One region of the Paenibacillus sp. F411 genome, then DNA from elsewhere that is predicted to be linked to it. Evidence: riboswitches for the same ligand, from Rfam matches in the RefSeq annotation. Region 1 holds a riboswitch; each other region holds the start of a gene.
The links. A riboswitch is a leader RNA that binds a small molecule or an ion and turns the genes downstream of it on or off. The one in region 1 is predicted to bind cyclic di-AMP.
Positions count from the first base shown of each region.

Region 1 (3,485 bases):
GGAAGCGGGATTGAATCCGGAGTATGACCTGGAGGTTGATTTTCCGACCGATCTGCCCTATGATGAATTTCCTTCAGGCTCTACAGCAAGCCATAAGCAGATTTTACTGCTGGACCGGTTTGATCAGCTGCGGGAAATCTCCGAGGTATCAGACATTGTGCGCTCCATCAGCGGCATTCACCGCGGACGCTCCCATCTATACTATCCGGAGGACAAGCTGAGAACGGTGTGGGACATATTGCCCGCTGACGTCACCGGTCTGCTTGCACGGTAGTGCACAGGGAACCTGTGGCTGCTCATGTCCATCAAGCTGGAATGATGGATAAAAAGGTCAAGCTGATTTATTTTCGACAGGAAGGGAGCTTTACACGTTATGTTATTCGACACTCATACCCATTTGGATTCTGCAGCCTTTGATGAGGACCGTGAAGCCGTCATTCAGCGGGCAGTAGACCAGGGAATTACGCGTATGATCAACATTGGCTTCAATCGTGAGACCATCCCGACGACGATGCAGCTCGCGGAAAAATATGATTTTATATATGCAGCCGTAGGCTGGCATCCGGTAGACGCCATTGCGATGAAGGAGGAGGACCTGGAGTGGATTGCTTCTCTGACCGCTCACCGGAAGGTTGTAGCCATTGGCGAAATTGGACTGGACTACCATTGGGACACGTCTCCCAAAGAGATACAGCATAAGGTGTTCCGGCAGCAGATTCAGCTGGCGAAGGAGCTGAATCTGCCCATCGTGATTCATAATCGGGATGCGCATGAGGATGTCCTGCGAATTCTGAAGGAGGAAAAAGCGTCGGAGGTGGGCGGCGTCATGCACTCCTTCTCCGGCAGCTGGGAAACGGCCAAGCAGTGCCTGCATATGGGCTTTCATATTTCCTTCGGCGGACCCACTACGTTCAAAAATGCCAAACAGCCTAAAGAGGTGCTGACACAGGTGCCGCTGGACCGCCTTTTACTGGAAACCGATGCGCCATATTTGACACCGCACCCGTTCCGGGGAAAAAGAAATGAGTCCTCTTACGTGAAGTATGTGGCAGAGCAAGCCGCTGAATTGAAGGGGTTGTCTCTGGAAGAAATTAGTGAGATTACAACCCGAAATGGTCTGGAACGATTTGGGATTTGATGAAATCGGGAGCAAAAGCGGTGAAAAAGCGAGCATTTGCGATGAATTAAGATTTTATCATCAAAAATGGTCCGATTATTACAATAATTTAACTATTTATCAGAAAAAATGTGGTTGAACGTTGCTTTACAACCTGCATGTAAAGAGAGTATCATCTTTTCAGTACTTATGAAGCGCTGGTTTGACACCAGCAGCATATTCATTTACAAACCGTCTCGCTTAATCTCCAGATCATGGAGAACGGGGGAACCGATACAGGGTCAACGAGCAACCATACATAAGGGCTGTGAGCACTGTATTTGATTTCAATTCGGGTCTTTGGGGTGAATTTGAGGGCAGCCGCCATGAGCGGTTGACTCGAGATAGGGCGTCTCTCTTACGTCCGAACCCGACAGCTAACCCCGTAAGCGTAAATAAGAGAGGCAACGGTCGTGCATCCTTTCCAAGACTACAGCTGGAAAAGCCACGAGAAGAGTCTCTAATACTCTTTTTCGGGCTTTTTTTATATTCAGAATATTGGAGAGAGCGCCATCATACCCTGGGATACACAAGGGGGGTGGCAGAACACATGCACGAATAGACGGGGCGTAACGCAGGGTGCACATCTATAGCGGGGCACTCTGTGAGACAAATTTGCTATAGTCGCGTCATATACACTCATGCATGATCTAGAGGGCGGGGCTATGAAGGAGGATGAAGCAGTGGGCGTTTTACAACCAGAACAGACCCATGATTCACAATCATCCAGCATGTCATACGCATTACGATGGAAGCATGATTTTCTGCGTCAACTGATGCTGGCGGCCTTTGGTACCATCACCATTACGCTGCTCGTACTGCTGATTATACACAACCAGTCGGGCAAAGAAATTCACCTGGTGGTCGATGGACGGGTGACCACGGTGGAAACGAATGAGGCCATGCTGCAAAATGTGCTGGAAGAGCATTCGATCTCGCTGAAGCCGCAGGATGAAATATCCATGCCGCTAAACGGAAGTCTTCAGGATGGAGACCGGATCGTCATTCAGCGTGCGGTTCCTATTACAGTCACCGCAGACGGCAATACGCAAACGGTATTTACAACCCAGGACACTGTACAGAACGTGCTAAACAAAGCCGGCATTACCGTCCAGGATGAAGATAAAGTAACTCCTGCACTGGACAGCAAGCTGTCCGAGGCTTCCGACATTCGCGTTGTTCGCGTAAGTAAGCAGCAGGTACAAGAAGAAGAGGTCCGCGAATACCGGGTCATCAAGACGTCAGACCCTTCGCTTCTGAAGGGCGATAACCGGGTGGTTCAAGCGGGAGAGCCTGGATTGATCATTCACCATATTGAGAAGGTGTATGAAGATGGACAGCTGGTTTCCAAACAAGTGGTGTCCAAGGAAGTCGAACGCAAGACGATGGATAAAGTGATCGCGGTCGGCACGAAGAAGCCGCCGGAGCCGGTGAAGGAAGAGCCGGTCGTTCAGGCTGTAAAGCCAACGACTGTAGCCAAGACGACGACTAAGACCTCGGCGAAGACGCCTGCCGTTCAGCCAAAGGCCGCCGTTCAGTCGAGCTCAAGCTCAGAGAGTAAGCAGAACAACGTCGTTTCTAAAGCCGGTATTGATTTTGAATATAAGAAGGTCCTGAAGAATGTATCCATGACGGCGTACTCCTCGGAGCAGCCGGGCATCGGTACGAAGACCGCTTCCGGTACGCGTGTTACGGAAGGCCGCACCATCGCTGTAGATCCTAACGTCATTCCGATTGGCTGGTGGGTTTATATTGAGGGCATTGGCTTCCGCCGTGCCGAAGATACAGGCGGTGCGATCAAGGGCAACAAGATTGACGTGTATTACGACTCGCTGCGTGCAGCACTGAATTTCGGACGCAAGAACGGGCATACCGTGTATGTCATTGGACCCGTCAAGCCGGAATCGAACTAATGTTTTACTTTTCCATGAGAAATAGGCTACTATTTATGTAATATAATGAGATGCTAAGAAGAGGATATGATCCTCTTCTTTTTTTTGGAAGGACGAATGAAGCATGATCAAGGAAGTTATTGTGGTGGAGGGCCGGGATGATACGGTCGCGGTGAAGCGTGCTGTAGAGGCCGATACGATAGAGACGGGAGGCTCTGCGGTGAACCGCGCGGTCATTGCCAAGGTGAAGCTTGCGCAGGAGCGGCGAGGTGTCATTATTCTGACAGATCCCGACCATGCGGGAGAGCGGATTCGCAAAATCATCGATGCCAAGGTGCCGGGCTGCAAGCACGCGTTTATTCCGGAGGCTGATGCGACCCGCAAGGGCGATATCGGTGTCGAGAATGCATCTGTTGAGGCGATCCGGCACGCCCTCT
Region 1 is NZ_JAGFIP010000022.1:11,480-14,964, forward strand. Features, by position in the region: gene JJQ72_RS18285 (HD domain-containing protein) at 1-274, shown strand, start outside; gene JJQ72_RS18290 (TatD family hydrolase) at 374-1,138, shown strand; cyclic di-AMP (ydaO/yuaA leader) riboswitch at 1,345-1,563, shown strand; gene JJQ72_RS18295 (ubiquitin-like domain-containing protein) at 1,840-3,069, shown strand; gene rnmV (ribonuclease M5) at 3,173-3,485, shown strand, end outside.

Region 2 (3,485 bases), on a different contig from region 1:
GCTGGAGCAGGGGCGGTGGATTATAAGAAAATATACGTTCCCTTCCTTTATGAAAGGCATTGCCTTTGTGGATGAGGTAGCAGCGATCTCGGAGGCGTTTGACCACCATCCTTATATCACCATTGATTTCAAGACGGTTACGCTGCGGCTGACCTCCTGGAATGAGGGTGGTATTACCGCACTCGATATTAAAGAGGCACAACAGTTTAACGAGGTATACGAGAAAAGAAGGTCCGCAGAGAACGGATAACGAGGGTCCATGGGGAAGATCCAATCACCACCTATACATTAAAAAAACACGCTTGGGTCTGCATGAGACCAAGCGTGTTTCGTGTGAAGCTATTATTTCTTCTCGGCGAGGTACATCGCCACATTAGCAATTTCCTCTTCCGACAGCGAATCCTTGAAAGCAGGCATGCCTGGTGGGCGGCCTTTAGAAATCACAGTGAAGAGGGCTTCAGCATCCAGCTTAGCGCCTACCTGATTCAGAGCTGGGCCTGCACCGCCTTGAAGCTGGTCTCCGTGACAGGTAATACAGCTGCTCTTCAGTACGGCTTCAGCGTCTGCTGCAACCATAGTAACCTCCGGCATGGTCGGCTTCGCTTCTTCTGCAGCCTCTTCTTTACCTGGAAGCGTGAACAACAATACAAGAGCCAACGCGCATGAGAAGAAGAAAATGCCGCTCATGATCCATTTCTGCATCGTCAAATCGTCCTTTCCTATGTATGTGCATGTATTCCTATTATAGACGATCCTGTCGGGACAGCAAAGCAGTTGTGACAAAAAAAGCACAGACATGCTCATCTGAAAGCTATAATATCACAGAATCGTGACAAAATGCAGTCTTTAGCTCGGCACATATTCCATACAATAAAACTCGGCCATCCCGGAAGGCGTAAGCTTCTCATAAGAATCCGTAATGCCAAAGCCGGCCTTGCGGTAGGTGCGGATCGCGCGCTCGTTCCAGGCCAGAACCTCCAGATCTAAGGGGCCGCTTGGATAACGGCGCTTGGCCTCGTCCACAATGGCCTCCACAAATCGCTTACCCATTCCATGTCCGCACCAATCAGGGCGCATCCCGAGACCGATGCGAATGACCCGGTCCAAGGGAAATAGCTGTGCGAACCCCCATAGTCTGTCCTGCTCATCCACTACAGAAAGATACTGCTCCTCCCGAATGAGGGGATCGCCGAATTCCACGCCAAGCTGAACCATTTGCTCCCACGGGAGCCAGCCATAAATATTGTAGGGCTCTGGATAACGCCAGCTGCATACGTCGATTGCATGCTCAAAGGTCATGGGAACTGCTCGAAATAAAGGGTATGAGTCAATCATGGGAGGCACCTCACGGCAAAGGGTTGTTTACGCTTTGAGAATATATAACATATTATTTTCCAAAATGTGTTTCATACTCAGGGATACGGGTATTAAAGCAGTAAGACGCACGAGAAGATAAAAAGTTGTGGCTTTTACATATTTTTTTGTAAAATGAAAAACCTTTTGCCTTCTTCCTGCGTTATAGAAGTATAGCACAAACAAAAGCCCCGAAGAGATGTTGGCGCATCTGCTTCGAGGCAAGTCAATGACATGAATTGGATTAGTTGTAATTCACGGCGACGGCCTTGTACTTGCTCTCACTCATGACCCGCTTGGCTCCGACATAACGCTTGGCGAAATAGCTGGAGTTGAGGCTGGTAATAGTGACTCCTTCGGAGCTGGAGGAATGAGCAAACTTGCCGTTGCCTACATAAATCCCAACGTGGGAAACACCGCGGCCTGTCGTATTGAAGAATACGAGATCACCGGCCTTCAGGCTGCTCTTGGACACAGAGGTCCCCACCTTATATTGAGCGGAAGAAACACGCGGTAAGGTGACACCGAGCTTCTTGAACACATAACTTGTAAATCCGGAACAATCAAAGCCTTTCGTCGTTGTTCCACCCATCTTGTAGCTTACGCCCATGACCGGCTTAATCGTGCTGGTAAGCTTTGAATCTGCGAAAGCGCTTCCGGCAGTAATGCTGAGCGCGAGCGCTAAACCAAGTGAGACTGCAGCCAACTTCTTCTTCACGTGAAAAGCTCCTTCCAAGCCTGCGAGGTTAGCTTAAGGGTTCGGTTGAGAAGGTTAACCTATGACCCCTCTGTTACAAGGTCAATTCACCCAGGACGGATCCCCCGTTTTCCTTACATTCGGAAATTCGGCTTTCTGAAAAATGTTAAAGTATTGGACTCAACGACAATATGGCTAGGTACATAAATGATGACATCAAGATGACAAATTTGTTACTATCACTTTCGTTATTTTAGCAGAGTATTTACATTTTGGCAAACAAAGGAACGATATTTAATAAAAAAAGAAACGGATGTCCCGGGAAACAGCAAAAAGGAGCTGTCGCCACAAGATTCAATCTTGTCGGCAGCTCCTTTTTTAGTGGACCGATAATTCTTTATTTTGTAGATGATGATTTAAATACGTGATACTGTGAGGCCATTCCCCACACCTGAAAAAGGCTCTTCAGGAAATAGGAAGCCTGCTGCAGCAATAGGCCGATCAGGCCCGACCACCATAAGGACATCCCGCCGATCAGTAACGAGGACAGCAGGGCCAGGCCGCCAATGAGCAGGGAGAGCGGAAGCGCGCTGCCGAGGCGGCGCAGGAACAAGAGCAGGGCTGCGGGAGTTCCTGTGCCGGACGTATATCCAAACTGCATGTACAGCAAAGCCAGACGGATGATCCATACATACAGAAGCCATCCCAGCACCCAGAGTCCCGGCTGCAGCAGCGCCTGCGGATGACGGGCTGCTTCAATGAAGGAAGGCAGGGCCTCCGGAAGTAACCAATACAAGGGCAGACCCAGCAGGATCAGCTCCAGGATATAGAACAGCGTCAAGGGCTTCCACAGCTTCCGCATGCCTTGAAAAAGAAACAGCCCCCGCTCCCCCTCGGCTTCCCGGTGAAGATGATACATCATTCCGGCCCGAATGCAGGGAGTCAGCAGAATATGCACAGCCGCAAGGAGAATCAGCATCCATACAGCACCGGGAAGCAGGCCGCCGCGGGTCAATGCCAGCTCTCCTTCAAAAAAATAAAGCAGTCTGCTCAGCTCATGCGGAGCGGGATCGGGGTATCGCAGCAGCAGCGGCACGACGATGGAGGAAATGAGGCGATACAGGCAGTACCCCCAGAGCAGCCGATATACAAACAGCAGAATGATGACATAAAACTGATCCTTCACACTTCCCCATCCTAAACCCGCGTATGTTCTCATATAATCCCCCCTACCATGACAGCGCTCCGTACAGCGTCTCGATCAGCTTGGTGACGCTCAGGTTCCAGCGTGTCACCTGCTTGGCCTCCATGCCGGCCTTTAAATAGTTGTTCACATGCTTGTTCTCAAGCACCATCGTGTAGTCGGGATCAGCCATCGCCCAGATCAGCGGGGAGGAGGAGGTCACCTTGAAGCGTGCAGCCTCGCCGCTGCCGT
Region 2 is NZ_JAGFIP010000024.1:16,205-19,689, forward strand. Features, by position in the region: gene JJQ72_RS18935 (4a-hydroxytetrahydrobiopterin dehydratase) at 1-250, shown strand, start outside; gene JJQ72_RS18940 (c-type cytochrome) at 343-702, opposite strand; gene JJQ72_RS18945 (GNAT family N-acetyltransferase) at 847-1,335, opposite strand; gene JJQ72_RS18950 (C40 family peptidase) at 1,598-2,071, opposite strand; cyclic di-AMP (ydaO/yuaA leader) riboswitch at 2,075-2,214, opposite strand; gene JJQ72_RS18955 (hypothetical protein) at 2,448-3,269, opposite strand; gene JJQ72_RS18960 (M1 family metallopeptidase) at 3,280-3,485, opposite strand, start outside.
Region 2: another riboswitch for cyclic di-AMP. It lies ahead of JJQ72_RS18950 (C40 family peptidase); the one in region 1 lies ahead of JJQ72_RS18295 (ubiquitin-like domain-containing protein).

Region 3 (3,485 bases), on a different contig from region 1:
TCCATACCGCAGAAAGATAAAGCTGAACAGTAAACCGATAACGATGAGCTCGATCGGCCTTGATATGATTGGGAAAATAGGATACAGCGTATGCCCCAACGCCCAAATCAGGGACGAAATCAGACTTGCGGCCAGCGTGCTCCGGAATATCTTGGACAGCATCTTAATGCCAAACAGGCGGTATACGGTTTCTTCCATGATGCCGGCAAACCATGCCATCAGAGGGAACAGCCACGGATACAGCATATTGTAGGGAGATTGGCTGGCGTCAATGGTTGACCATGTGTTCAGTGTCAGCCCGAGAACGACAAAAATAATTGACTGCACGCCCATCAAGATAAATGCCCATACATAACCCAGCTTCATGCTCTGCAATACATAGCGGCCATAACCGGTCTCACGGACCTCGGGAAAAGGATTCAAGCCATCCTCTTTGAGCCACAGCCCTGTTCCCCCGGCAAGAGAGAAGTAGACCAGGGCCGAAAAGACTAGGGAGTAGCCGGCATAGAAGAGAAGCCGCCCGCCGATCATGGTCTCCGACATCCCTTGAGCTTCATAGGACGGCAGCATATTGTACACATTGAGCATTTGCGTTACAAACACGATGACTGCAAGCAGAACGCCTCGCTTCCAGGAGATGTACATCCGGGTTCTGACGCTGTAAATGACGGCCAGGATGCCCAGGAGAAGGGTGAACAGCCCGTAGCCCAGCAAGGTAAGCAGCACGGCAGCCATGGTCTGCTGATCGACATAAGCCAGATGAGATTCAGGAGCGGCAAAAGCCGGCTCGAAAGAACGAAGCTGTCCGTTCTCAAAAGTAAAGGCAAGCTGCAGCACCGCATCCCCGGCCTTAGCATCAGGGTCCCGGTAGATCAGCCCGGGCTCACGTTTGCCTGTGACCATCGTCAGCTGCTCGGGATCATAGCCTGCGCGCTGTACCCAAGGGGCAGCTAAAGCCTGCTTCTCCGCAAGCGTCAGCTCTCCTTCGAGCAGGAGCAGTAGCTGCCGCTGCGCCCGGCCCTCCTGCAGCATGGCGCCCTCATAGCCGGAGTCCTGCGAATCGTAGGTGAAGCCGGCAATTGCTCCGGTATGCATATTGACATCGACATGGATGGCATTGCTATTTCCTTGATCGAGAGTGACCCGGTACAGCTCATAAGGATATTTCTCCTTGAATTGTTCGTCATAGAGCTGCACCAGCTTCTCCTTCATCAGGTAGCCGTAAAGCTCAGAGCGCGCAGTATATGTCACTAAGGGCTCTTGGCTGCTGCCGGGACTCAGCGTCATCTGTTCGGTATAAAAGCGCTGTGCCGCCGCTGCTGCTTCGGATTTGTCGATGGGCTGGGGTGTTGACGCCCCGGAATATAGTGCAGGGTACACCTGCAGGGCGAGAAACAGTATACAGCCGGCCAAAGCCATCAGGAGCAAGGGCTTGAAATCTGGCCTAAGGACCAGCGGGGAGCCTGACCGATTCATGATGTCCCTCCTTTATTGCGAAATGGATTTTCAGTTTGATGACTCTGTTGAAGGCTTTGTTATTTAGAAGTATATAGGCTGGGATGCCGGGAGCACAAATAAGGGCGCATGGTCCAAGGAAGGAAACCTTCAAATAGCTTGAAAAAAACTGAAAACACGGGAAAGATTTCGAAAACCTCAGAAAAGGGGATGCTGTGATTCTGGAATATGGCTAATTTGAACCTTTTTACATGGATTTCCGTCAAAAACGGTTTTGGATATTCCCTGGCTGCATGCGTTATAATCACATCATGTCAGAACGTCATGACGATAATTGAATAGATCAGCCGAGTTTCGATAAGAAAACGGGGGAACCATGTAATTGGGGTGAATTTCGCTTTTTGCAGGAGAAGCGAATAGGGCAGCCTGTGATATGCCCGAATCCGTCAGCTAACCTCGTAGGCTGTGTGCACAGGGACCCAAACGCGATAAAAAGGCATTGGATTTCCAGTGTCTTTTTTATGTGCCATTTTTAAGAGGTGAGCAAAGTGAAACGGAAGTTGAAATGGAAGCTGAAATGGCTCCGCTTGTCCCCGCCGCAGTTTCTGGTTGCGGGCTTTAGTGCCATTATTTTGACGGGGGCTTTTCTGCTGATGCTTCCCATAGCCAGCGAAAGCGGGGAAGGGCTCGGATTTATGGATGCCTTGTTTACGGCCACCTCTGCAACCTGCGTTACGGGTCTTGTCGTTGTGGATACAGAAACGTTCTTCAGCACGTTTGGGGAAATCGTCATTATGTGTATGATACAAGTAGGCGGCCTGGGCTTTATGACGATGGCTACTTTGATTGCACTGGTTCTCAAGCGCCGAATCTCGCTCAAGGATCGGCTGATCCTGCAGGAGGCCATGAATCAGACCGCTATGGAAGGGATCGTGCGGCTGATCCGAAGAGTGCTGCTGTACTCCTTGTATATTGAAGGGGTGGCGGTAATCATTTATACGGCCAGATGGGCATTCGATATGCCCTTGGGCAAAGCGGCCTATTTTGCTGTTTTCCACGCGATCAGCCTGTTTAACAATGCGGGCTTTGATCTGTTCGGAGATTTCAGAAGCCTGACGGGTTATGTGAGTGATCCTTTTGTTAATCTTACGAGCCTATTTCTTATTATATCCGGCGGAATCGGTTTTATTGTAATGTCAGAAATCGTAGATTATAAAACCCGGCGGAAGCTGTCCCTGCACTCCAAGGTGGTGCTGTCCATGACGGGAGCGCTGATTGTGATCGGTACGGTCATTATATTTATATTTGAATTTACGAATGTCAAAACGCTGGGCGCACTGGGCTGGGACGGCAAGCTGTGGGGCTCCTTGTTCCAGTCCGTCACGCCGCGGACGGCAGGGGCCAACACCTTGAATATTCCGGATTTGCGCCAGGCCACTCAGTTTTTTATCATTATTCTTATGTTTATTGGAGCATCGCCGGGATCGGCGGGCGGGGGAATCAAGACGACGACCTTTACGATTATGATCGGTGCCGTCATTTCGATGATTCGCGGACGTGATGATATCGTGCTGTTCCGTCACCGGCTGGCGCAGGAGCGGATCTTTAAGGCACTGACGGTCTCTCTGCTGGCTCTGCTGTTTATTGTAGCAGTGGCTATGGTGCTGTCTACAACGGAGGATGCGAGCTTTTTGGCGATTCTGTTTGAAACGGCCTCGGCATTTTCTACGGTAGGATTGTCCATGGGACTGACGCCCGAGCTGTCCCTGCTCGGCAAGGTACTGATTACGGTGACCATGTTTGCGGGCCGGGTCGGCCTGCTGACACTCGTATTCGCGCTCGGGCCGAAGAAGGGAAAAGAGCTGTACCGGTATCCGGAAGGCAAAATGATTATTGGATAAGGGGATAGAAGGACATGAAACCAAAACAGTTTGCGGTGATCGGCCTTGGTCGCTTCGGCGCCAGTCTGGCGCTGGAGCTGATGGACCTTGGCTATGAGGTGCTGGGCGTGGACCGGGACGAAGAGATTG
Region 3 is NZ_JAGFIP010000005.1:168,850-172,334, reverse strand. Features, by position in the region: gene JJQ72_RS07690 (CPBP family intramembrane glutamic endopeptidase) at 1-1,476, opposite strand, end outside; cyclic di-AMP (ydaO/yuaA leader) riboswitch at 1,791-1,935, shown strand; gene JJQ72_RS07685 (TrkH family potassium uptake protein) at 2,016-3,356, shown strand; gene JJQ72_RS07680 (potassium channel family protein) at 3,371-3,485, shown strand, end outside.
Region 3: another riboswitch for cyclic di-AMP. It lies ahead of JJQ72_RS07685 (TrkH family potassium uptake protein); the one in region 1 lies ahead of JJQ72_RS18295 (ubiquitin-like domain-containing protein).

Region 4 (3,485 bases), on a different contig from region 1:
GAGATGAAGTGCTGAAATCTCTGGAGCAGATCCCGGAGGACGAGCGTCCTGACGGATGGATTGGGGCGAACGATGATATCGCGCTGGAGTGGATGGAGACTTTGCAAAAACACGGCTACTCCATTCCGGAGGACTGCCGGGTCATCGGCATAGATAATGTGTGGGGGGCTTCACTCTCCGCTCCGCCACTTACAACGATTCAGCTGAGCAAGGAAGAGCTGGGTGCCCGGGCCATTGAAGCGCTGGAACGGCGCCTGCATCGCCCGGGGGCACCGGTGGAAACGATCATGCTTTCTACCCGGCTAATTCCGCGGAAATCGGCCTAACGATCACTTTTGGCAGTAGATATTATAAAGTGATCCTGCTCCATCGGCTGTCATACTGCTGCAGCCGAGGATGAAGTGAAGCGGGCTCCTCCAGAAGCAGCAAGCGAATCTTGACAATCCACTCCTGAAACACATGATAAGAGGCGAAGGCATTGGCTGTTTCTCCAGACACCAGCAGAAAATACGGAGCTGGATTCTTCTCGGTCAGGTGGCGGAGGGCGGCTTCGATCGGGACGTATTTTTTCCGTTTGCCTTCCCAGGCGTCCAGCTCGATATCACCTACGCTTTGCTCCTGAATCCAGTCCTGTAATGCGTTTTCTCTTTTATAAAAGGAGGTCCCCTCCCGTTTATACATTCGTTTCATCGTCTGTTCATGGAGTGGATAAAGCACGAGCCGCTGAAATGCCTGCTCGCTCTTCACCTGTACCGCTTGAGACAGCCCTTGCTCTCTGCCGATTTCTTCAAAAGGATCATAATAGATCAGTGTGCCTTTGGTTGTCTCCACAGGGGGGACATATCCATAGGGCACCTTTTGCAGGTTTCGAGTCATACACATTCCCTCCTAACCGTTATACAAGATAGCATGCGGCATCTGGCGCTCTCCTTATTCCTAGAAATAAGGCGTGTGCCGAATCGTCATATCTCCGGGCTGCTTCACCTTGGCTTGGCAGCCTAACCGGTAGCCTTCCTCCAGCTCCTCCGGATCGAGCCGAGCCTCCTCAGCCTCGTTCGGAGAGGAGAGCAGCTCCTCTCCTTCCAGTATGATGCAGCGGCATCGCGCACAGGTTCCACGTTTGCAAAAGGAGCTCCATTCAACCTGATGCATCTCCGCGATCTGAAGAACGGTCTCCCCGATGATCGGCTCTACCGACCTCTGCACACCGGATTTAATGAGAAGCAGGGTGCGCTCTTCATCCCGCTCCGTTGTGATCACGAGCTCCGGCTCAGGGTTAGAAACGGGCTTACGGCGTTGATTCAGATATGACTTCAGTCGCTTGAGCATGGAATCACCCCCTCCTTCATATCTCCATGATACACAAAAAGCCTGCGAAGTTCATCGCAGGCCCCTGATTCCAATCATAATACCTCTTGCTTAGCTGATTTCGCCCACCATCTGGATGTAATCCTTCTGGTCGATCACCCGGCGTGCAGTCACGTACTTGCTGTCATAGTAAGACTCGCTCAGCTTGCTGATTCTTACACCTTTACTGGTGGAAGCATGCGCAAATTGACCGTTACCAATGTAGACTCCGGCATGAGATACGCCTCTGCCCGACGTATTGAAGAATACCAGATCACCAAGCCTTAAATCATCACGCTCTACCTTCACACCTACGGTAGCCTGGGCTGCGGAGGTACGTGGCAGGTCTACATTATACTTGCTGAATATGTACAAAATGAATCCGGAGCAGTCAAATCCACTTACGGTCGTGCCGCCCCACTTATAAGGGGTTCCGACAAGCTTAGTCACTTCAGCTTGAAGCTTCGGCCCCTGATCTGCGAATGCCGTAACCGCACCCGATGAAAAGATTAAAGCAGAACCTAATACAGACAATAGCAGCTTCTTCAAAAGATAGTGCTCCCTTCGGTGCCTACGGAGTTAGCTAAGGGTTCGGTTAAGGGTCCCCTATATTCCCTCTCAAACAAGAATAATTCACCCGGCAGTGGTTCCCCCGTTTTCTATATCGAAATTCGGCATATTAATGAATTTTTTGTAACTCTCTCCCTTAATGTAGTACATCACAGGACAAGCTGTCAATCATTTTTGTAACTAATTTGTCATGGGTTGCAGTGAGGGCTTGGAGCATGACAAAAACAGCCCCAAACACATTCATTAGGAAGTGTTCAGGGCTGTTTATAGGACTTCATAATAGCGTATTAGTTAGGCCGCCATCTCCCGGCAGGCCTTGGCACATGAGAAGCAGGCCTCCGCACATTGACGGCAGTGCTCATGCTCGTGCTTGCTGCACTCGTTTCCGCAAGCCTCGCACATTTCAGCACAGGCCTCACAAATTTGCTTCATATAGCTGCTATTCATCGACATTGCTTGAGCTGCAAAAGCGCAGAGCTCTGCACATTCGCGATCCATTCGGATACATTCCTTCATCATTTGCAGGTCTTCTTCCTCCAGGCAGGCACTGTAGCAGCGATTGCATGCCTGCATGCAGCGCAGGCACTCGTCAATACATTGCTGAAGCTTTTCAGGTGATATGGTTGACATAAGATGTGCTCCTTTCCTGTAAAAGATTTATTCTGCCCTGGACAGGTCTCCTTTATCATTAAACAGCTCCTGCATATTTAATCATTTCTGCTCTTGCTTTGGCTGAAGCAGCAGCAGGCGGTCATCTCCTGGAGATGGTGTCCCGCGTCCGTCAGTATTGTTCGTAATGAGGTAGACTCCATCCTCACTCATCTGTACATCGCGAATTCTGCCGACACCGTCCAGCACAGTGTTCAGCTTCTTCTTTTCAAGATCAAAGCGGTATAATGCTTCTCCCCTCAGACCCGCAATCAGAAGCATATCCTCTTGTTCATAAAGAGTTCCCGAAGGGGCAATGGCTTCCTCGCCGGTATGAAGCAAAGGAGGCACCATCCCTTCCTGCTGCTCATCCCCGATGTTATCCGGCCAGCCATAATTACTGCCCGGCTCAATGCTGTTTATCTCATCATGCCCGCCAACACGGCCGCTGGGACCATGCTCGGAATTGAACATGCGCCCTGCCGCATCCCAGGCAAGACCTTGAGAATTGCGGTGTCCGTAGGAATACACATAGGAGTTCGGAAAAGGATTGTCTTCCGGAATCGAGCCATCCGGGTTCATACGTAATATTTTGCCGCCCAGGCTCTCGACATTCTGTGCCATCTCTCCTTCACCTGCATCCCCGGTAGTCAAATACAGCTTCTTATCGGGCCCCCATTTCATGCGTCCGCCATTATGCACATTAGAGCCCGGGATGTCCTCAATGAACGCCTCGACCTCCTGCCAAGCCTCTTCCTCCTGTCGAATGAGTATGACGCGATTCTTCATTTCGCCGCCTTCCTCGTACGTGTGATAAGCGTAAGCTAATCGGCTGCTAGCAAAGTCCGGGGCCAGCACAAGGCCCAATAGCCCTCCTTCACCCTGCGCCTTAACAGGCTGCTTCGTATCCACCGGAAGAC
Region 4 is NZ_JAGFIP010000007.1:160,757-164,241, reverse strand. Features, by position in the region: gene JJQ72_RS09885 (LacI family DNA-binding transcriptional regulator) at 1-326, shown strand, start outside; gene JJQ72_RS09880 (hypothetical protein) at 349-876, opposite strand; gene JJQ72_RS09875 (2Fe-2S iron-sulfur cluster-binding protein) at 937-1,329, opposite strand; gene JJQ72_RS09870 (C40 family peptidase) at 1,420-1,896, opposite strand; cyclic di-AMP (ydaO/yuaA leader) riboswitch at 1,901-2,034, opposite strand; gene JJQ72_RS09865 (four-helix bundle copper-binding protein) at 2,209-2,547, opposite strand; gene JJQ72_RS09860 (PQQ-dependent sugar dehydrogenase) at 2,629-3,485, opposite strand, start outside.
Region 4: another riboswitch for cyclic di-AMP. It lies ahead of JJQ72_RS09870 (C40 family peptidase); the one in region 1 lies ahead of JJQ72_RS18295 (ubiquitin-like domain-containing protein).